DNA from 3 places in the Kitasatospora sp. NPDC059160 genome. Region 2 is predicted to be linked to each of the others. Evidence: predicted binding sites of a transcription regulator. Region 2 holds the regulator's gene; each other region holds the start of a gene.
What was found. Region 2 encodes HrcA, which represses chaperone genes, less so after heat shock. Its sites were predicted from a motif close to TTNGCACTCNGNNNNNCNGAGTGCNAA; they were not measured.
Positions count from the first base shown of each region.

Region 1: groES (co-chaperone GroES) is a predicted target of HrcA. The motif match lies at 2,657-2,683, and genes of this name have one in related genera.
Region 3: groL (chaperonin GroEL) is a predicted target of HrcA. The motif match lies at 1,812-1,838, and genes of this name have one in related genera.

Region 1 is NZ_JBHZCN010000025.1:37,297-43,174, reverse strand. Features, by position in the region: gene ACFXOZ_RS13370 (LysR family transcriptional regulator) at 1-327, opposite strand, end outside; gene groL (chaperonin GroEL) at 469-2,097, opposite strand; gene groES (co-chaperone GroES) at 2,210-2,515, opposite strand; gene ACFXOZ_RS13355 (methyltransferase domain-containing protein) at 2,812-3,981, shown strand; gene ACFXOZ_RS13350 (polysaccharide deacetylase family protein) at 3,993-4,907, opposite strand; gene ACFXOZ_RS13345 (hypothetical protein) at 4,986-5,246, opposite strand; gene tsaD (tRNA (adenosine(37)-N6)-threonylcarbamoyltransferase complex transferase subunit TsaD) at 5,243-5,878, opposite strand, start outside.
Region 2 is NZ_JBHZCN010000035.1:20,052-25,929, forward strand. Features, by position in the region: gene ACFXOZ_RS17095 (DUF3097 domain-containing protein) at 1-124, opposite strand, end outside; gene ACFXOZ_RS17100 (hypothetical protein) at 148-732, opposite strand; gene htpX (zinc metalloprotease HtpX) at 776-1,696, opposite strand; gene hrcA (heat-inducible transcriptional repressor HrcA) at 1,964-2,998, shown strand; gene dnaJ (molecular chaperone DnaJ) at 3,076-4,215, shown strand; gene ACFXOZ_RS17120 (16S rRNA (uracil(1498)-N(3))-methyltransferase) at 4,294-5,043, shown strand; gene ACFXOZ_RS17125 (S41 family peptidase) at 5,126-5,878, shown strand, end outside.
Region 3 is NZ_JBHZCN010000084.1:4,549-10,426, forward strand. Features, by position in the region: gene thrC (threonine synthase) at 1-581, shown strand, start outside; gene ACFXOZ_RS30245 (MoaD/ThiS family protein) at 609-887, shown strand; gene ACFXOZ_RS30250 (cold-shock protein) at 1,435-1,638, shown strand; gene groL (chaperonin GroEL) at 1,995-3,617, shown strand; gene ACFXOZ_RS30260 (hypothetical protein) at 3,780-4,136, shown strand; gene ACFXOZ_RS30265 (hypothetical protein) at 4,297-4,929, opposite strand; gene ACFXOZ_RS30270 (PadR family transcriptional regulator) at 5,036-5,413, shown strand; gene ACFXOZ_RS30275 (hypothetical protein) at 5,410-5,878, shown strand, end outside.

The DNA.
Region 1 (5,878 bases), on a different contig from region 2:
GGGCGGCACCAGGGTGGAACTCGCGGTCGGGAAGGAGACCAGCCGCACCCGGCCGGCCCGCAGCCCGGCGATCGCGGCCACCTCCTCCTCGGCGGCGGAGAGCCCGGCCAGGATCCCGGTGGCATGCTTGAGCAGCACCCGCCCGGCCTCGCTGAGCTGCATCCCGCGGCCCGAGCGGACCACCAGCGGGGTGTCCACCGACTTCTCCAGGGCCTTCATCTGCTGGCTGATGGCGGGCTGGGTGCACCCCAGCTCGCGGGCGGCGGCGGAGAAGGAGCCGGTGCGGGCGACGGCACGCAGGACGCGCAGGTGGCGGGCCTCGATCATGCCTCAGTTATAAGGCAATCTTTGCATTCTGCAAAATTCTACTGATAGTTGAAGCATCAAGCGCACCCACCGAACAACGGCCGGAGGCCCGGTCCGACTCCCCGAGGGAGTGGACCGGGCCTCCGGTCAGGCGTCGGTGCCTCAGTGCGAGTGGCCGTGGCCGCCGTGCGAGTGACCGGCGTCGGCCTCCTCCTCCTTCTTCTCCACCACGAGGGTCTCGGTGGTGAGGAGCAGGGAGGCGATCGAGGCGGCGTTCTCCAGCGCGGAGCGGGTGACCTTGACCGGGTCGATGACGCCGGCCTTCAGCAGGTCGCCGTACTCGCCGGTGGCCGCGTTGAAGCCGTGACCGGCCTCCAGCTCGGCGACCTTGTGGGTGATGACGTAGCCCTCGAGGCCGGCGTTCTGGGCGATCCAGCGCAGCGGCTCGTGCAGCGCCTTGCGGACCACGGCGACACCGGTGGCCTCGTCACCCGACAGGCCCAGGCCGTCGTTCAGCACCTTGGCGGCGTGCACCAGCGAGGCGCCACCGCCGGCGACGATGCCCTCCTCGACCGCGGCGCGGGTCGCCGAGATGGCGTCCTCCAGGCGGTGCTTGCGCTCCTTGAGCTCCACCTCGGTGGCGGCGCCGACCTTGATGACGCAGACGCCGCCGGCCAGCTTGGCCAGGCGCTCCTGCAGCTTCTCGCGGTCCCAGTCGGAGTCGGTCGCGGCGATCTCGCCCTTGATCTGGGCGACGCGGCCGGCCACGGCCTCGGAGTCACCGGCACCGTCGACGACGGTGGTGTCGTCCTTGGTGATGGTCACGCGGCGGGCGGTGCCCAGCACGTCCAGACCGGCCTGGTCGAGCTTGAGGCCGACCTCCTCGGAGATGACCGTGCCGCCGGTGAGGACGGCCAGGTCGCCGAGGATCGCCTTGCGGCGGTCGCCGAAGCCCGGGGCCTTGACGGCGACGGCGTTGAAGGTGCCGCGGATCTTGTTCACGACCAGGGTCGACAGCGCCTCGCCGTCGACGTCCTCGGCGATGATCAGCAGCGGCTTGGAGGCACCGCTCTGCAGGATCTTCTCCAGCAGCGGCAGCAGCTCCTGGATGGAGGAGATCTTGCCCTGGTTGATCAGGATGTACGGGTCCTCGAGGACCGCTTCCTGGCGCTCGGCGTCGGTGACGAAGTACGGCGACAGGTAGCCCTTGTCGAACTGCATGCCCTCGGTGAAGTCCAGCTCCACGCCGAAGGTGTTCGACTCCTCGACGGTGATGACACCGTCCTTGCCGACCTTGTCGATCGCCTCGGCGATCAGCTCGCCGACCTGGGTGTCCTGCGCGGAGAGGGACGCGACGGCGGCGACGTCGTCCTTGCCCTCGATCTCGCGGGCGATGGACAGCAGGTGCTCGGAGACGGCGGCGACGGCCTTGTCGATGCCCTTCTTGAGGGCGGCCGGGCCGGCACCGGCGGCGACGTTGCGCAGACCCTCGTTGACCAGGGCCTGGGCCAGCACGGTGGCGGTGGTGGTGCCGTCACCCGCGACGTCGTTGGTCTTGGTGGCGACCTCCTTGACGAGCTGCGCGCCAAGGTTCTCGTACGGGTCGTCCAGCTCGACCTCACGGGCGATGGTGACACCGTCGTTGGTGATGGTCGGGGCGCCGAACTTCTTGTCGATGACGACGTTGCGGCCCTTGGGGCCGATGGTCACCTTGACGGTGTCGGCCAGCTTGTTGACACCGCGCTCCAGCGAGCGGCGGGCGTCCTCGTCGAACTGCAGGATCTTCGCCATGTTCCCTATTCCCTCGGGGCTGCGGCCGGCCGGCCGCCGAACTACGTGAACCAACAACCACGCCCCGGGCCCCTGTCACTAGGGACACGGATCCGGGGCGGGTCGGAACGACTTACTTCTCGATGATGGCGAGAACGTCGCGGGCGGAGAGGACGAGGTACTCCTCGCCCTGGTACTTCACCTCAGTGCCGCCGTACTTCGAGTACAGGACGATGTCACCCACGGCGACGTCGAGCGGCAGACGCTGGCCGTCCTCGAAGCGGCCCGGGCCGACAGCCAGGACGACGCCCTCCTGGGGCTTCTCCTTGGCGGTGTCCGGGATAACCAGGCCGGAGGCCGTGGTGGTCTCGGCGTCGAGCGGCTGGACCACAATGCGGTCCTCGAGCGGCTTGATGGCAACCTTGCTGCTGGTGGTCACGTCCGAGCTCCCCTTCGGAGATTACGGGGTTTTCTAACGGGTAGGGGCGAACCTGCGTACCTGCCGTCGCGGGGGTCAGGCACACGTCTTCGCATTAGCACTCCCCCAGTGGGGAGTGCCAAGGACGACCATAGGCTGCCGTTAGCACTCAGTCAACCAGAGTGCCAACGACGCGCCCTGCGGGCTCGACCCGCGGACGAGCGGCCACACTCCGGATCCACTCCCAGGGCCCCGCCGGCGACGCCCTTCGCGCCGGCGCTGCCGGCCCTGCTGACGGGCCGACCGGTCAGAATGACCTGGTGGACACCGAGAACCTCCAGCCCCTGCTGACCCCCGAGGGTCAGGCCCTGCTCGCCGAGCTGCGCGAGTTCACCCCCGAGGAGGAGCTGGCGCTGGCCACCCGGCTGCGGCGGGAGCACCCGGCGGAGCTGGTGTCGGCGGCGTTCGGCCAGGCGCGGCTGCGGCAGCGGGCGCGGGCGAAGTTCGGGGCGGACGCCGACCTGATGTACTTCACGCCCAACGGGGTCGAGCAGTCCACCCGGCGCAGCGTGGCCGAGTGGCGGGCCCGCCGCTTCGCCGAGCTGGGCGTACGGCGCCTGGCGGACCTCTGCTGCGGCATCGGCGGGGACGTGCTGGCCCTGGCCCGGGCCGGGATCCGGGTGCTGGCCGTCGACAAGGACCCGGCGGCCTGCGCCGCCACCGCCGCCAACGCCGCCGCGCTGGGCCTGTCGGAGCTGGTGGAGGTGCGCTGCGCGGACGTCGCCGAGGTGGACGTCACCGGCTACGACGCGGTGTTCACCGACCCGGCGCGGCGCACCTCGCGCGGCCGGGTGTTCGACCCGGAGGCGTACGCCCCGCCGCTGTCCTGGGCGGTCGAGGCCGGGCGGCGGACCCCGATCGGCGCGTTGAAGGTCGCCCCGGGCATCCCGCACGAGGCCGTCCCGGCGGACGCCGAGGCCGAGTGGGTCTCCGACCACGGGGACGTCAAGGAGGCGGTGCTCTGGTTCGGCACCGGGGCGGTCCGCCCGCACCGCGCGACCCTGCTGCCGCACGGCGACAGCCTGACCGGCGGCGACCTGCCCGACCCGCCGGCCGGCCCGGTCGGGCGCTACCTGTACGAGCCGGACGGCGCGGTGATCCGGGCGCACCTGGTGGCCGAGGTGGCCGGGCAGGTCGACGGCCGGCTGATCGACCCGAAGATCGCCTACGTGACCTCGGACCGCCTGGTCGCCACCCCGTACGCGCACGCCTTCGAACTCACCGACGTGCTCCCGTACAACGTCAAGAAGCTGAAGGCGCTGCTGCGCGAGCGCGCGGTCGGCACGGTGGTGATCAAGAAGCGCGGGATGGCGATCACCCCGGAGGAACTGCGCCGCCAGCTCAAGCCCTCCGGGCCGAACTCCGTCACGGTGATCCTCAGCCGCACCGACAACGGGCCGCTGATGATGCTGGGCCGGCCGGTCTGAGCGGACAGGGCCTAGGAGGCCGGCGCCTGGATGTAGTCCTCCAGCCGGGCCACCGAGAAGCCCTGCTCCTGGATCCGGGCCAGCAGGTCCGCGAACATCTGGGTCATGGTGGCGCCCTTGAGCTCCTTGGGGCCGCGGAAGTGCGCCAGGATGATGTCGCCGGACTTCAACTTCTTGTCGCCCGCCTGGTACTGCATGTCGTGGATCTGCATCGACTCGCGCCACAGCACGATCGCGCGCGGGCCGCACTGCTGCACCGAGGTGTTGAGCATCGGGGTGTTGGCGCCGTCGCCGAACGGCGGGCGGAACAGCAGCGGGGCGGTGCCGTACTGCTGGGTGAGCGCGGCCTGGTCCTCGCAGATCTCGGACTTCTGCTTGTCGGCCGACAGCTTGCTCATCACCGGGTGGGTGACGGTGTGGTTCTGGATGTGGTTGCCCAGCGCCTGGAGCGGCTTGAAGTAGCCGTAGTCGTTCTTGACGATGTCCTTGGTCAGGAACATCGAGATCGGCACCTTGAGGTCGGTCAGCATCTCGACGAACTTCGGGTCCTTCTCGGCGCCGTCGTCGATGGTGATGAAGACGACCTTGTCGGTGGTCTTCACGTCGCTGAACACCGGTACGGTGCCGGTGCGTTCGAGCTTGACGGGCTTGTCGGCGGGCGGCGCGGGGGCCGGGGCGAGCGGCTTGAGGTTCCACTTCGCCCAGGCCGCGGCGTCGCCCTGGGCCGGGGCCGCGCCGGGCGTGGTGGCCGCGGCGCTGGGGGTGCCGCCGGCGGGCGGCCGGGTCTGCTCCGCCGTCCCGGCCGTGCTCGCGGCCGGGGCGGCGCTGCCGCCGCCCCCGTTGTCGCCGCACGCGGTGGCGAAGGCCAGCAGGGCCACCGCCCCCGCCACGTACGTCCTGGTCCTGCTCCGCCCGTCCCTGTTCACCGCACCGCGCTCCCGGTCCCGTCCAGCGTTCTCTCAGCTATGCACGGTAGCGCCGCCGCGGCGGTTCCCGTTCGGGCCCTACTCGACGTGGTCGCTGGTGAAGGACCAGCGGTGCACCGGGCGGCCCAGCAGTTCGGCCGGCGGGTCGGCGACCGGCACGGGCGCACCGCTCCACCAGGTGATCAGCAGCACCCGCTCACCGGGGGCGGAGAGCAGTTCGAGGCGCTCCAGCCCGGCCGCGCCGCGCAGCGCGGGAAGAGCGGACTCCCTTGCCCAGGCGGCGAGTTCGGCCCCGCAGCCGTCCGCCGCGCGGGCCTCCCACATCGCGGCGACGGTCACGCGGCGCCGCCGCCGAGGGCCTGGTAGGCCTGGCCGTGGACGTCGCCGTGCCCGGCTCCCCCGGCCGGGACGTGGACGTCGGTGACGGGCAGCGAGGAGTCCGCGGACAGCTCGAAGGCGGAGGGGGTGCGGCCGCGCCACACCATCTCGGAGCCCAGCGCCGCCACCATCGCGCCGTTGTCGGTGCACAGGCCCGGCCGGGGCACCCGCAGCCGGATGCCGGCCCGGTCGCAGCGCTGCTGGGCCATCTCGCGCAGCCGGGAGTTGGCCGCGACGCCGCCGCCGATCATCAGGTGGTCGACGCCGCTGTCCTTGCAGGCCTTGACGGCCTTGCGGGTGAGCACGTCGGTGACCGCCTCCTGGAAGGAGGCGGCGACGTCGGCGATCGGCACCTCCTCGCCGGCCCGGCGCTTGGCCTCCACCCAGCGGGCGACGGCGGTCTTCAGGCCGGAGAAGGAGAAGTCGTACGCGGGGTCGTTCTTCCCCGTCAGGCCGCGCGGGAAGGCGATCGCCTTCGGGTCGCCCTCGCGGGCCTTCCGGTCGACGATCGGGCCGCCGGGGAAGCCCAGGCCGAGCACCCGGGCGACCTTGTCGAAGGCCTCGCCGGCCGCGTCGTCGATGGTCGCGCCGAG
Region 2 (5,878 bases):
CCGCCCCGCAGTAGCCGGTGGCCGCCTCCTCGACCACCAGGTCCCGCTCGGCCGGCACCTCGGGTGCGGGCTGCTGCTTCTTCCACGGCGGGGTGAGGTCGGGTCCGTACTGGTGGCTGCGCATGGGGCGATTTTACGGACGGGGCGTCAGAGGCCCGGCGCCCCCCAGACCGGGAACCAGCGGCTGAGGTCCTTCTCCAGCCGCAGGTCGTTCCCCAGCATCGCGTTGACCTGGAGCTCCAGCGGGCTGTTGCGCCGCTCGCCGCCGCCGGGCATCGGGGCGAAGGGGTAGAAGGTGCCGCGCTTGTAGAGGTAGACCAGGGCCAGCGACTGGCCCTGGGGGTTGCGGAAGGCGACCAGGGAGCAGAGCAGCTGCGGGCCGAAGCCGTTCGCCTCCAGCTCGCTGTTGACCGCGTGCAGGTCGTTGACCAGTTCCGGGAGTTCCTCGGGGGCGTGCCGGGTGAGCAGCCAGGAGTAGCCGTAGCCGTCCTTGGAGGCCTCCACCGGGACGCCGCCGCGTTCGGTGTCGGCGTCCAGCAGGGCCCGGACCTGCTGCTCCACCTGGACGAAGGCGGCGCCCTCGACGGCCGCGAAGCAGACCGAGCCGAGCCCGGTGGGGAGGAACCCGGCCCCGGCCTCCAGGGTGAGCGCGGCGGACGGCACGCCGAACAGCTGGTCGAGGTCGGGCTTGACGGGCTTGGTGCGGCCGAACAGGGCGTCCAGGAATCCCACGGCGGTCCTTCCGGGAGTCGGGCGGGGCCGGAGCCCAGGGGGGTCAGCGGCCGAGCTGCTCGGAGATCTTGGCCAGCTGGGCCAGCCGCTTCTCCAGCGTCGGGTGGGTGGAGAGCAGCTGGGAGGCGGTCTCCTTGGCGCTCAGCGCGGGGGCGAAGTAGAAGGCGTTGTAGGGCTGGGCCCGGCGCAGGTCCTCGGTGGGGATGGCGGCGATCTGCCCGGTGACCTTGGTGAGCGCCGAGGCGAGGGCGCTGGGCCGGCCGGTGAGCTGGGCGGCGGCCCGGTCGGCGGCCAGTTCGCGGTAGCGGGACAGCAGCCGGGTGAGCAGGAAGCTGATCGCGTAGACCACGATCGACACCAGCGGGATGACCAGCGCCGCGATGGCCGCGTTCTGGTCGTTGCTGTTGCGGTTGCCGCCCATGAACCCGCCGTACATGGCGACCCGGGTCATCGCCCCGGCGAGCACGCCGAGGAAGCCGGCGATGGTCATCACGGCGACGTCCCGGTGGGCGACGTGCGACAGCTCGTGCGCCAGGACGCCCTCCAGCTCCTCGGGTTCCAGTCGGCGCAGCAGGCCGGTGGTGACGCACACCACGGCGTTCTGCGGGTTGCGGCCGGTGGCGAAGGCGTTCGGCATGTCGCTGTCGGCGACCGCCACGCGGGGCTTGGGCATGTCGGCCAGGGCGCAGAGCCGGTCGATGGTGCCGTGCAGCTGGGGGTACTGCTCCTCGGTCACCCGGTGGGCGCCCATGGCCCGCTCGGTGATCTTGTCGCTGAACCAGAACTGGGCCACGAACAGCCCGCCGGAGATCAGCACGATCAGCGGCCAGGCCCCGCGCAGCAGCGCGATCAGCAGGCCCGTGAAACCGACGTACAACAGCCCGATCACGAACATCGTCCCGACCATGCGGCTGGTCAGGCCGCGGTCGGGCGCGAAACGGGTGTGCTGGCCCGAGCTCGACATCGCTTGCTCCTCCGTTCGCCGTCGCTTTCGATGCTGCCACCCGGACGGCCCCGGGGCACCACCCGCGCACGCGGAGTGTCGCGGTGGCCGTCCGGAACTGCGGGCAGGATCACCCCGGCCGGGCCGTTCCTGCGGTACGACCCGGGCCGTACACTGGCAGGTACGGTTTTGGCACTCGTGCGTGCAGAGTGCCAGGGTCGGGGTCCTCACCGGAGCGGCTCGCAGCATCACAGACGGACAACGTGCGAAGACGGAGGTGCGTGCCCCATGGCCGGAGAGGTCCGCCAGCTGGACGACCGCAAGCTCGCCGTGCTGCGCGCGATCGTCCAGGACTACGTGGGCACCGAGGAGCCGGTCGGCTCCAAGGCCCTGGTGGAGCGGCACAACCTCGGGGTGTCCCCGGCCACGGTGCGCAACGACATGGCGGCGCTGGAGGAGGAGGGGTACATCCACCAGCCGCACACCAGCGCCGGGCGGATCCCCACCGACAAGGGCTACCGGCTGTTCGTCGACAAGCTCGCCGAGATCAAGCCGATGAGCTCCCCGGAGCGCCGGGCGATCCGGCACTTCCTGGACGGCGCCGTCGACCTGGACGACGTGGTCACCCGTACGGTGCGGCTGCTCGCCCAGTTGACCCGCCAGGTCGCCGTGGTGCAGTACCCCTCGCTGACCCGCTCCACCGTCCGGCACATCGAGCTGGTGGCGCTGGCCCCGGCCAAGGTGATGCTGGTGCTGATCACCAACACCGGCCGGGTCGAGCAGCGGATGGTCGACTGCCCGGGCACGGTCGGCGAGACGGTCCTGGCGGACCTGCGCTCGCGGATCAACACCCGGGCGGCCGGCCAGCGGCTGCCGGACGTCCCGGGGCTCCTGGAGGAGCTCCCGGCGGCGTTCGAGCCGGCCGACCGGCCGACCGTCAGTACGGTCCTGGCGACGCTGTTCGAGGCGCTCGCCGAGCAGAACGAGGAGCGGATCATGCTGGCCGGCACGGCCAACCTGACCCGCTTCGGGCACGACTTCCCGCTCACCATCCAGCCGGTGCTGGAGGCCCTGGAGGAGCAGGTCGTCCTGCTCCGCCTCCTGGGTGAGACCACGGACGCCGCGATGACGGTCCGGATCGGGCGGGAGAACGCGTACGAAGGGCTGAATTCCACCTCGGTCGTTTCGGTCGGCTACGGTTCGGGCGACGAGAGTGTGGCCAAGCTGGGTGTGATCGGTCCGACCCGGATGGACTATCCGGGCACAATGGGGGCGGTGCGGGCGGTGGCACGGTACGTGGGCCAGATCCTGGCCGAGTCGTAGCACACGGCCGACCGTTGGAAATCTAACGGCGGCGTCCAGTCGCAGCACTACTACAGGCGGAACAAGCGGAGCATTTGGTGGCCACGGACTACTACGCGGTACTCGGCGTCCGACGGGATGCGGGGCAGGACGAGATCAAGAAGGCGTTCCGGCGCCTGGCACGCGAACTGCACCCGGACGTCAACCCGGACCCGAAGACGCAGGAGCGGTTCAAGGAGATCAACGCCGCCTACGAGGTGCTCTCCGACCCGCAGAAGCGCCAGGTCTACGACCTGGGCGGTGACCCGCTGTCGCCGGGCGGCGGTGGCGCGGGCGGCTTCGGCGCCGGCGCGGCGGGCTTCGGCTTCTCCGACATCATGGACGCCTTCTTCGGCGCCGCGGCCGGCCAGCGCGGCCCGCGCTCGCGCACCCGCCGGGGCCAGGACGCCATGATCCGGCTGGAGATCACCCTGGAGGAGGCCGCCTTCGGCACCACCAAGGAACTCCAGGTCGACACCGCCGTCACCTGCACCACCTGCAGCGGCGAGGGCGCGGCCCCCGGCACCTCGGCCCAGACCTGCGACATGTGCCGCGGCAAGGGCGAGGTCTCCCAGGTCACCCGCTCCTTCCTGGGCCAGGTCATGACCTCCCGCCCGTGCCCGCAGTGCCAGGGCTTCGGCACCGTGGTGCCGACCCCGTGCCCCGAGTGCGCGGGCGACGGCCGGGTGCGGGCCCGCCGCACCCTGACCGTGAAGATCCCGGCCGGCGTGGACAACGGCACCCGGATCCAGCTGGCCGGCGAGGGCGAGGTCGGCCCCGGCGGCGGCCCGGCCGGCGACCTGTACGTCGAGATCGCCGAGACCACCCACACGGTCTTCCAGCGGCGCGGGGACGACCTGCACTGCACCGTCACCATCCCGATGACGGCGGCCTCGCTCGGCACCCAGGTGCCGTTGCAGACCCTGGACGGGCTGGAGGAGGTCGACATCCGGCCCGGCACCCAGTCCGGCCAGTCGATCCCGCTGCACGGCCGGGGCATCACCCACCTGCGCGGGGGCGGCCGGGGCGACCTGATAGTGCACGTCGAGGTGCAGACGCCCACCAAGCTCGACCCCGAGCAGGAGGAGCTGCTGCGCCGGCTCGCCGTGCTGCGCGGCGAGGAGCGGCCGTCCGGCCAGTTCGCGCCGGGCCAGCAGGGCCTGTTCTCACGCCTGAAGGACGCCTTCAACGGCCGGTAGTCGTCCGAGGAGGGGTGCCGGGGGAGGACCCCCGGCACCCCTTCGGTGTTCCCGTTCCATCCCAGGAGGTTCCCCGCCATGACCGCGCCCGTCTTCGTCGTCGAGACCGAGCGGATCGCCGCCGCCGCACCCGGGGCCGTGCTGCGCCTCGACGGGCCCGAGGGGCGGCACGCGGCGGCGGTGAAGCGGCTGGCGGCCGGCGAGGCGGTCACCCTGGCGGACGGGCTGGGACTGGGCGTGGACGGCACCGTCGCCGCGGTGCTCGGCAAGGACGCGATCGAGGTCACGGTGGAGGCCGTGCGGCGGGAGCCGGAGCCGGCGCCGCGGATCGTGGTCGTCCAGGCGCTGCCCAAGGGCGACCGCGGCGAGCTGGCCGTGGAGACCATGACCGAGGTCGGCGTGGACGTGGTGGTCCCCTGGGCCGCCTCGCGCTGCATCACCCAGTGGAAGGGCGAGCGCGGCGCCAAGGCGCTCGCCAAGTGGCGGGCCACCGCCCGGGAGGCGGGCAAGCAGTCCCGCCGGCTGCGCTTCCCCGAGGTGCGCGAGCCGATGACCACCCGGCAGCTGGCGCCGCTGCTGGCCGGGGCCGCGCTCGCCGCGGTGCTGCACGAGGAGGGCGCCGAGCCGCTGGCGCACGCCGCGCTGCCGGCCGGCGGGGACATCGTGCTGGTGGTCGGCCCGGAGGGCGGGGTCTCCCCGGAGGAGCTGGCCGCCTTCGCCGAGGCCGGCGCGAAGCCGTACCGGCTGGGCCCCTCGGTGCTGCGCACCTCGACCGCCGGGGTGGCCGCCGGGGCGCTGCTGCTGGGGCGCACCGGCCGCTGGGCCTGACCCCACCGGCAACTCCCGTGCGCCCGCCCGGAGTCTGCGGAAAACGGAGCGGCTCGTACCCGCACCTGCCTACGCTGGCGGCGTGACGGACTCCCTGAGCACCTCCGCGGGCGCCTATCTGCGCCACCCCCATCTGCACGGTGACCTGGTCGCCTTCGTCGCCGAGGACGACCTGTGGCTCGCCCCGCTGGAGGGCGGCCGGGCCTGGCGGCTGACGGCCGATCACCTGCCGGTGCAGCACCCCAGGTTCTCCCCGGACGGGCGCCACCTCGCCTTCACCTCCACCCGGGACGGCGCCCCCGAGGTGCACGTGGTGCCGGTGGACGGCGGACCGTCCCGGCGGCTGACGTACTGGGGCAACGCCGAGACCCGGGTGCAGGGGTGGACCGCCGACGGGCGCCCGATCGCCACCACCGGCGCGGGCGAGTCCGGGGTGCGCCGCTGCTGGGCGCACGCGGTGCCGCTGGACGGCGGCGAGCCGGTGCGGCTGCCGTACGGGCCGGTCGGCGGGCTCGCCTTCGAGCCGGCGGGCGTCGGGGACCCTGCGGCCGAAGTCGGGGGGAGGGTGCTGCTGGTGACCGTCAACAACCGCGAGCCGGCCTGGTGGAAGCGCTACCGGGGCGGCCGGGCCGGCAAGTTGTGGATCGGGCGGGACCGGTTCGTCCGGATCCACCAGGACCTGGCCGGGCAGCTCGACTCCCCGCTCTGGGTGGCCGGGGACGGCGACGGCCGGATCGCCTTCCTGTCCGACCACGAGGGCGTCGGCGACCTGTGGTCCAGCCGCCCCGACGGCTCCGACCTGCGCCGCCACAGCACCGACCCGGACGGCTTCTAC
Region 3 (5,878 bases), on a different contig from region 2:
CGTACGAGATCTGCGAGCAGCTCGGCTGGCGGCTGCCGGAGCAGATCGTCATCCCGATCGCCTCGGGCTCGCAGCTGACGAAGATCGACAAGGGTCTGCAGGAGCTGATCAAGCTGGGCCTGGTGGAGGACCGGCCGTACCGGATCTTCGGCGCCCAGGCGGAGGGCTGCTCGCCGGTGTCGGCGGCGTTCAAGGCCGGCCGGGACGTGATCAGGCCGGTGAAGCCGGACACCATCGCCAAGTCGCTGGCGATCGGCAACCCGGCGGACGGCCCGTACGTGCTGGACATCGCCCGCCGGACCGGCGGCGCGGTGGAGGACGTCACGGACGCGGAGGTGGTGGCGGCGATCCGGCTGCTGGCCCGGACCGAGGGGATCTTCGCGGAGACCGCGGGCGGGGTGACCGTCGGTGTGCTGAAGAAGCTCGTGGAGACCGGTCAGCTGGACCCGTCCAAGGAGACCGTCGCGATCAACACCGGGGACGGCCTGAAGACGCTGGACGCCGTCTCCGAGGCGGGCATGACCGCCGTCATCCGCCCGACGCTGGACTCCTTCCACGCCGCCGGCCTCGCGTCCGTCTGATCCACCCCCCACCCCGCTAGGAGAGTCATGAGCGCCAACGTCCGCATCCCCACCATCCTGCGCACCTACACCGGCGGTGCGGCCGAGGTGCCCGCCGAGGGGGCCACCCTGGGCGAGGTCATCGCCGACCTGGAGCGCAACCACGCGGGCATCGCGGCCCGGATCCTGGACGACACCGGCAAGCTGCGCCGCTTCGTCAACGTGTACGTGAACGACGACGACGTGCGGTTCGCCGAGGGCCTGGCGACCGGGATCGCGGACGGTGCGAGCGTTTCGATCATTCCGGCGGTGGCCGGCGGCTGCTGAGCCGTTCCCGCTTCCCGGCCGTCCGCGCGTACGGAATTCCGCTCTCCGTACGCGCGGACGGCCGTCGGCATTTCGGTGGGAATATTTTCGGTCCGAGTCGGAGTAGAGTGTGGCTCTGCTGGGAACAGGGCTTCCCCTTCCGGCGGTGGGTGCTTCGCCGGAGCCCGTCCGGGCGCTGAGACCGGCCCGGGGCCCGGGCGGTGAAACATGTCAGGCAGATGTCAGAATTCCTGCAGGCATTTGAGTAATTCGTCCGCTATGTCCGGCGCTAATTGCCGATTTCCTCCCGGTTTGTTCGCTCTTGTCTCTCGACGGGGCTGCGGAATTCCCGGCGGCGGACCCTGTTGCAGAGGGCGTCGATCCGGATACATTCAGCGGCGGTCGACGTAATCAACCGCTCACGGAAGCCGTCCGGCGCCCCCGTGCGGAGGATTGCGGCGTGCACGGCTGCGTCCAGGGGGGGTTCCCCGGGCCGGCCTTCAAACCAGACCCGGGCCCGCGACCTGCTGGCCCGTGAAGGGCCAGCACAGCACTAGGGGAGTTTGGAATGGCTCAGGGCACCGTCAAGTGGTTCAACGCGGAGAAGGGCTACGGCTTCATCGCGGTCGACGGTGGTGCGGACGTCTTCGTCCACTACAGCGCGATCCAGATGGACGGCTACCGCACCCTCGAGGAGGGCCAGCGGGTCGAGTTCGAGATCTCCCAGGGACAGAAGGGCCCGCAGGCGGACATGGTCCGCGCGGCGGTCTGACCTCTTCCGGAACCCAGGAGCTCGGCGCGGCCCACGGCTGGTGACCACTCGCTTCTCGACGGGCCCGTACGACACGCGTCGTACGGGCCCGTTCGCGTTCCCGCGCCGGGCCGTCCGGGGTGCCGGGCGGGGGCGGGCGGAGGTGGGCGGCGGCTCGCGGGTCGGCCGTGGGGCTTGCACTCGACCACCCGGAGTGCTAATCATTGGCGTTAGCACTCACAGTGTGAGAGTGACAGCGGACCGGGTCGGTGAGGCCCCCGGGAGCGGCAGGGGAATGGACCTCCGCACACCAGGGCCGTCCGTCGCGGGCACCCCTTGGTCCGAGCAGTCGACCGTGTCCCGGAGGACCACTTCTGATGGCCAAGATCATCGCCTTTGATGAGGAAGCTCGCCGCGGCCTTGAGCGTGGCATGAACCAGCTCGCCGACGCGGTGAAGGTCACGCTCGGCCCCAAGGGCCGCAACGTCGTGCTGGAGAAGAAGTGGGGCGCCCCCACGATCACCAACGACGGTGTCTCCATCGCCAAGGAGATCGAGCTCGAGGACCCCTACGAGAAGATCGGCGCGGAGCTCGTCAAGGAGGTCGCCAAGAAGACGGACGACGTCGCGGGTGACGGCACCACCACCGCCACCGTGCTCGCCCAGGCCCTGGTTCGCGAGGGTCTGCGCAACGTCGCCGCCGGCGCCAACCCGATGGCCCTCAAGCGCGGTATCGAGAAGGCCGTGGCCGCCGTCTCGGACCAGCTGCTGGCCCAGGCCAAGGACGTGGAGACCAAGGAGCAGATCGCCTCCACCGCCTCCATCTCCGCCGCTGACACCCAGATCGGCGAGCTCATCGCCGAGGCCATGGACAAGGTCGGCAAGGAAGGCGTCATCACCGTCGAGGAGAGCAACACCTTCGGTCTGGAGCTCGAGCTCACCGAGGGCATGCGCTTCGACAAGGGCTACATCTCCGCCTACTTCGCCACCGACCTGGAGCGCATGGAGGCGACGTTCGAGGACCCGTACATCCTCATCGCCAACTCCAAGATCGGCTCGGTCAAGGACCTGCTCCCGCTGCTGGAGAAGGTCATGCAGAGCGGCAAGCCGCTCGTCATCATCGCCGAGGACGTCGAGGGCGAGGCCCTGTCGACCCTGGTCGTGAACAAGATCCGCGGCACCTTCAAGTCCGTCGCCGTCAAGGCCCCGGGCTTCGGCGACCGCCGCAAGGCCATGCTCGGCGACATCGCCATCCTCACCGGTGGCACCGTGATCTCCGAGGAGGTCGGCCTCAAGCTGGAGAACGCCGGCATCGACCTGCTGGGCACCGCCCGCAAGGTGGTCATCACCAAGGACGAGACCACCATCGTCGACGGTGGCGGCGACAGCGACCAGGTCGCCGGCCGCGTGAACCAGATCCGCGCCGAGATCGAGAACAGCGACTCGGACTACGACCGCGAGAAGCTCCAGGAGCGCCTCGCCAAGCTGGCCGGCGGCGTGGCCGTCATCAAGGCCGGCGCGGCCACCGAGGTGGAGCTCAAGGAGCGCAAGCACCGCATCGAGGACGCCGTCCGCAACGCCAAGGCCGCCGTCGAGGAGGGCATCGTCGCCGGTGGTGGCGTCGCGCTGCTGCAGGCCGGTGTCGCCTTCGACAAGCTGGAGCTGGAGGGCGACGAGGCCACCGGTGCCAACATCGTCAAGGTCGCGCTGGAGGCCCCGATCAAGCAGATCGCGACCAACGCCGGCCTGGAGGGTGGCGTCGTGGTGGAGAAGGTGCGCAACCTCCCCGCCGGTCACGGCCTGAACGCCGCCACCAACGAGTACGTCGACCTGGTCGCCGCGGGCATCATCGACCCGGCCAAGGTCACCCGCTCCGCGCTGCAGAACGCCGCGTCCATCGCGGCGCTGTTCCTCACCACCGAGGCCGTCATCGCCGACAAGCCGGAGAAGGCCGCCGCGGCCGCCGGCGGCGGCATGCCGGGCGGTGACATGGACTTCTGATCCTGATCGGACTCCGATCGGATCGGCTGATCCTCGTCCGCGTGGGCGGTTCCCTTCGGGGGGCCGCCCACGCGGCGTTTCCGCCCCGGGGCGTTCCGGCTCCGGGGCGTTGCGGTCCCGGATCCGTTTTGAAGCCACGGGCGGGCCGCGGAGAATGGACGGATGGCTTCCGACGACATCGAGACCGCCCTGCACAACGCCCGGGCCCGGATCCTGGCCGACCTCACTGCGCGGGACGTGGCGGACGCCGCCGTCGTCTCGCTGGTGGAACAGGCCGTCACCCACCGCCGCTGGTGGCTGGAGCAGTGGCCGGACGGCACCGAGTACGTGCTCGGGCTGGTCGCCCAGGACGTCCAGGACGCGCTGCTGGAGGCGTACGGCCGGTGGCCGCTGTGCACCGGCTGCGCGGCCGACGGGGACCCGCACGCGCTGAGCGTGGAGCCCGAGCTGGGGCCGGAGCCGCACTGGGTGTGCGGCAAGCAGGGGGCCGTGGTGGCGCCGGTGGGGGAGCTGGGTTAGGGCCTGTCCGGCGGATCTTGGCAGATCAGCGCGCGGCGTTGGGCGCCCGGCTGGGCGTGCGCCCGAGTCGGCCTCGTACTGGACGTACTTGGGCGATTCGGGCGTGCGTCCAGGCGGGATGCCCGGCGTCGCGCGCCTGGCAAGATCCGCCGGACAGGCCCTAGTCCTCCAGGCGCTGGAGTTCGGTGGTGAGGTTGGTGCGGGCCGGTTCGGCGAGGCGCCGGTGGGCGTCGGGGGTGCGGTAGAGGGCCGGGAGCGCCAGCAGGTGGCGCAGGACGGCGGCGCGGCCGGTGCGGAAGTCCGGCTCGGGGACGAAGGCGTACTCCTCCCGAACGGCGGCCGCGTACGCCGCGTAGGCCTCGGGGGTGCCGCCGAGGACGGCGAGGTCCGCGTCGCAGAGCACCTCGCCGTCGCGGTCGCCGGGGGCCGGGGCGTGGCCGACGGTGAGCAGGACCAGCCGTTCGACCTCGGCGACGCGCTCGGCGGGCAGGCCGACGGCGGTCAGCGCGCGGACGGCGAGGGCGGCGCTGCGCTCCTCGTTCTCGGTGCGGTCGGGGCGGTACACGGCGTCGTGGAACCAGGCGGCGAGCCGGACGGTGTCGGGGTCGGCCGCGTGCCCGGCGAGCGCGTCGACGTGGCGCAGGACGGCGCGCAGGTGCTCGGCGGTGTGGTACCGGCGGCGCGGGTCCGACCAGCGGCGCAGCAGTTCGCGGCCGTACGGCTCGGGGTCGTCGGTGGCGCCGCAGCGGTGCAGCAGGGCGGTCCAGGCGGTGAGCAGGTCCTCGGTCGGCATGGGGCACATTGTGGCGGGTCGGGTCGGGGCGAGGCGGGTCGGACCGGATCGGATCGGCACGGGCCGGCGCTGGACCTATAGGTAGGTTGACGATATATGTAGTCGTATGACAGAACGCTCCATGCAGGAGCCCACGCTGCTGCTGCTCACCGCCCTGGCCGACCAGCCCAGACACGGCTACGCGCTGATCCAGGAGGTCGCCGCCATCTCGGACGGCCGGGTCAAGATGCGTACCGGCACCCTGTACGGCGCCCTCGACCGGCTGCTGGGCCAGGGCCTGATCGAGGTCGCCGCCGAAGAGGTGGTGGACGGCCGGGCCCGGCGCAGCTACGCGCTGACTGCGGCCGGCCGGGACGCGCTGGCCGCCGAGGCCGGGCGGTTGCGGGCCGTGGCCACCGAGGCGGAGCGGCGGCTGACCAGGATCCGGTCGATGCTGCCGGGCAGGGCCGGGGAACGGCCCGCGACGGGGGGAGGACTCTCATGACCATGCCGGTGATCGGCCCCGCGCCCTCGGCGGTGCTGCGGGCCGCGCTGCGGCTCTACCCGGCGCGCTACCGGCACGAGCGCGGCGAGGAACTGGCCGAGGTGTTCGCCGACACGACGGCGGCGGGCGGCCGGGTGGCCCTGGCCCGGGAGGTGCTCGGCCTGGCGGTGTACGGGCTGCGGGTGCGGCTGGGGCTGACCGGCGGGTCGGCGGCCGGACGGCTGCTCGCGCTGGTGGCGCCGATGATCGCCGGTGCGGCGGTCGGGGCCACCATGGTGCCCTGGGCCGCCCACCTGGAGCGGACCACCAGGTGGCTCGCCTGGGACGACTCCTTCGGCAACCACGTCCGGGCGTTCGCCCCGCCGGCGGCCGCGCTGCTGCTCGGGGTGGCGGCCCTGCTGGGGCGGTGGACGGCCGTCCGGGTCACCGCGCTGCTGCTGGGCGCCATCGGGCTGTACGACCTGG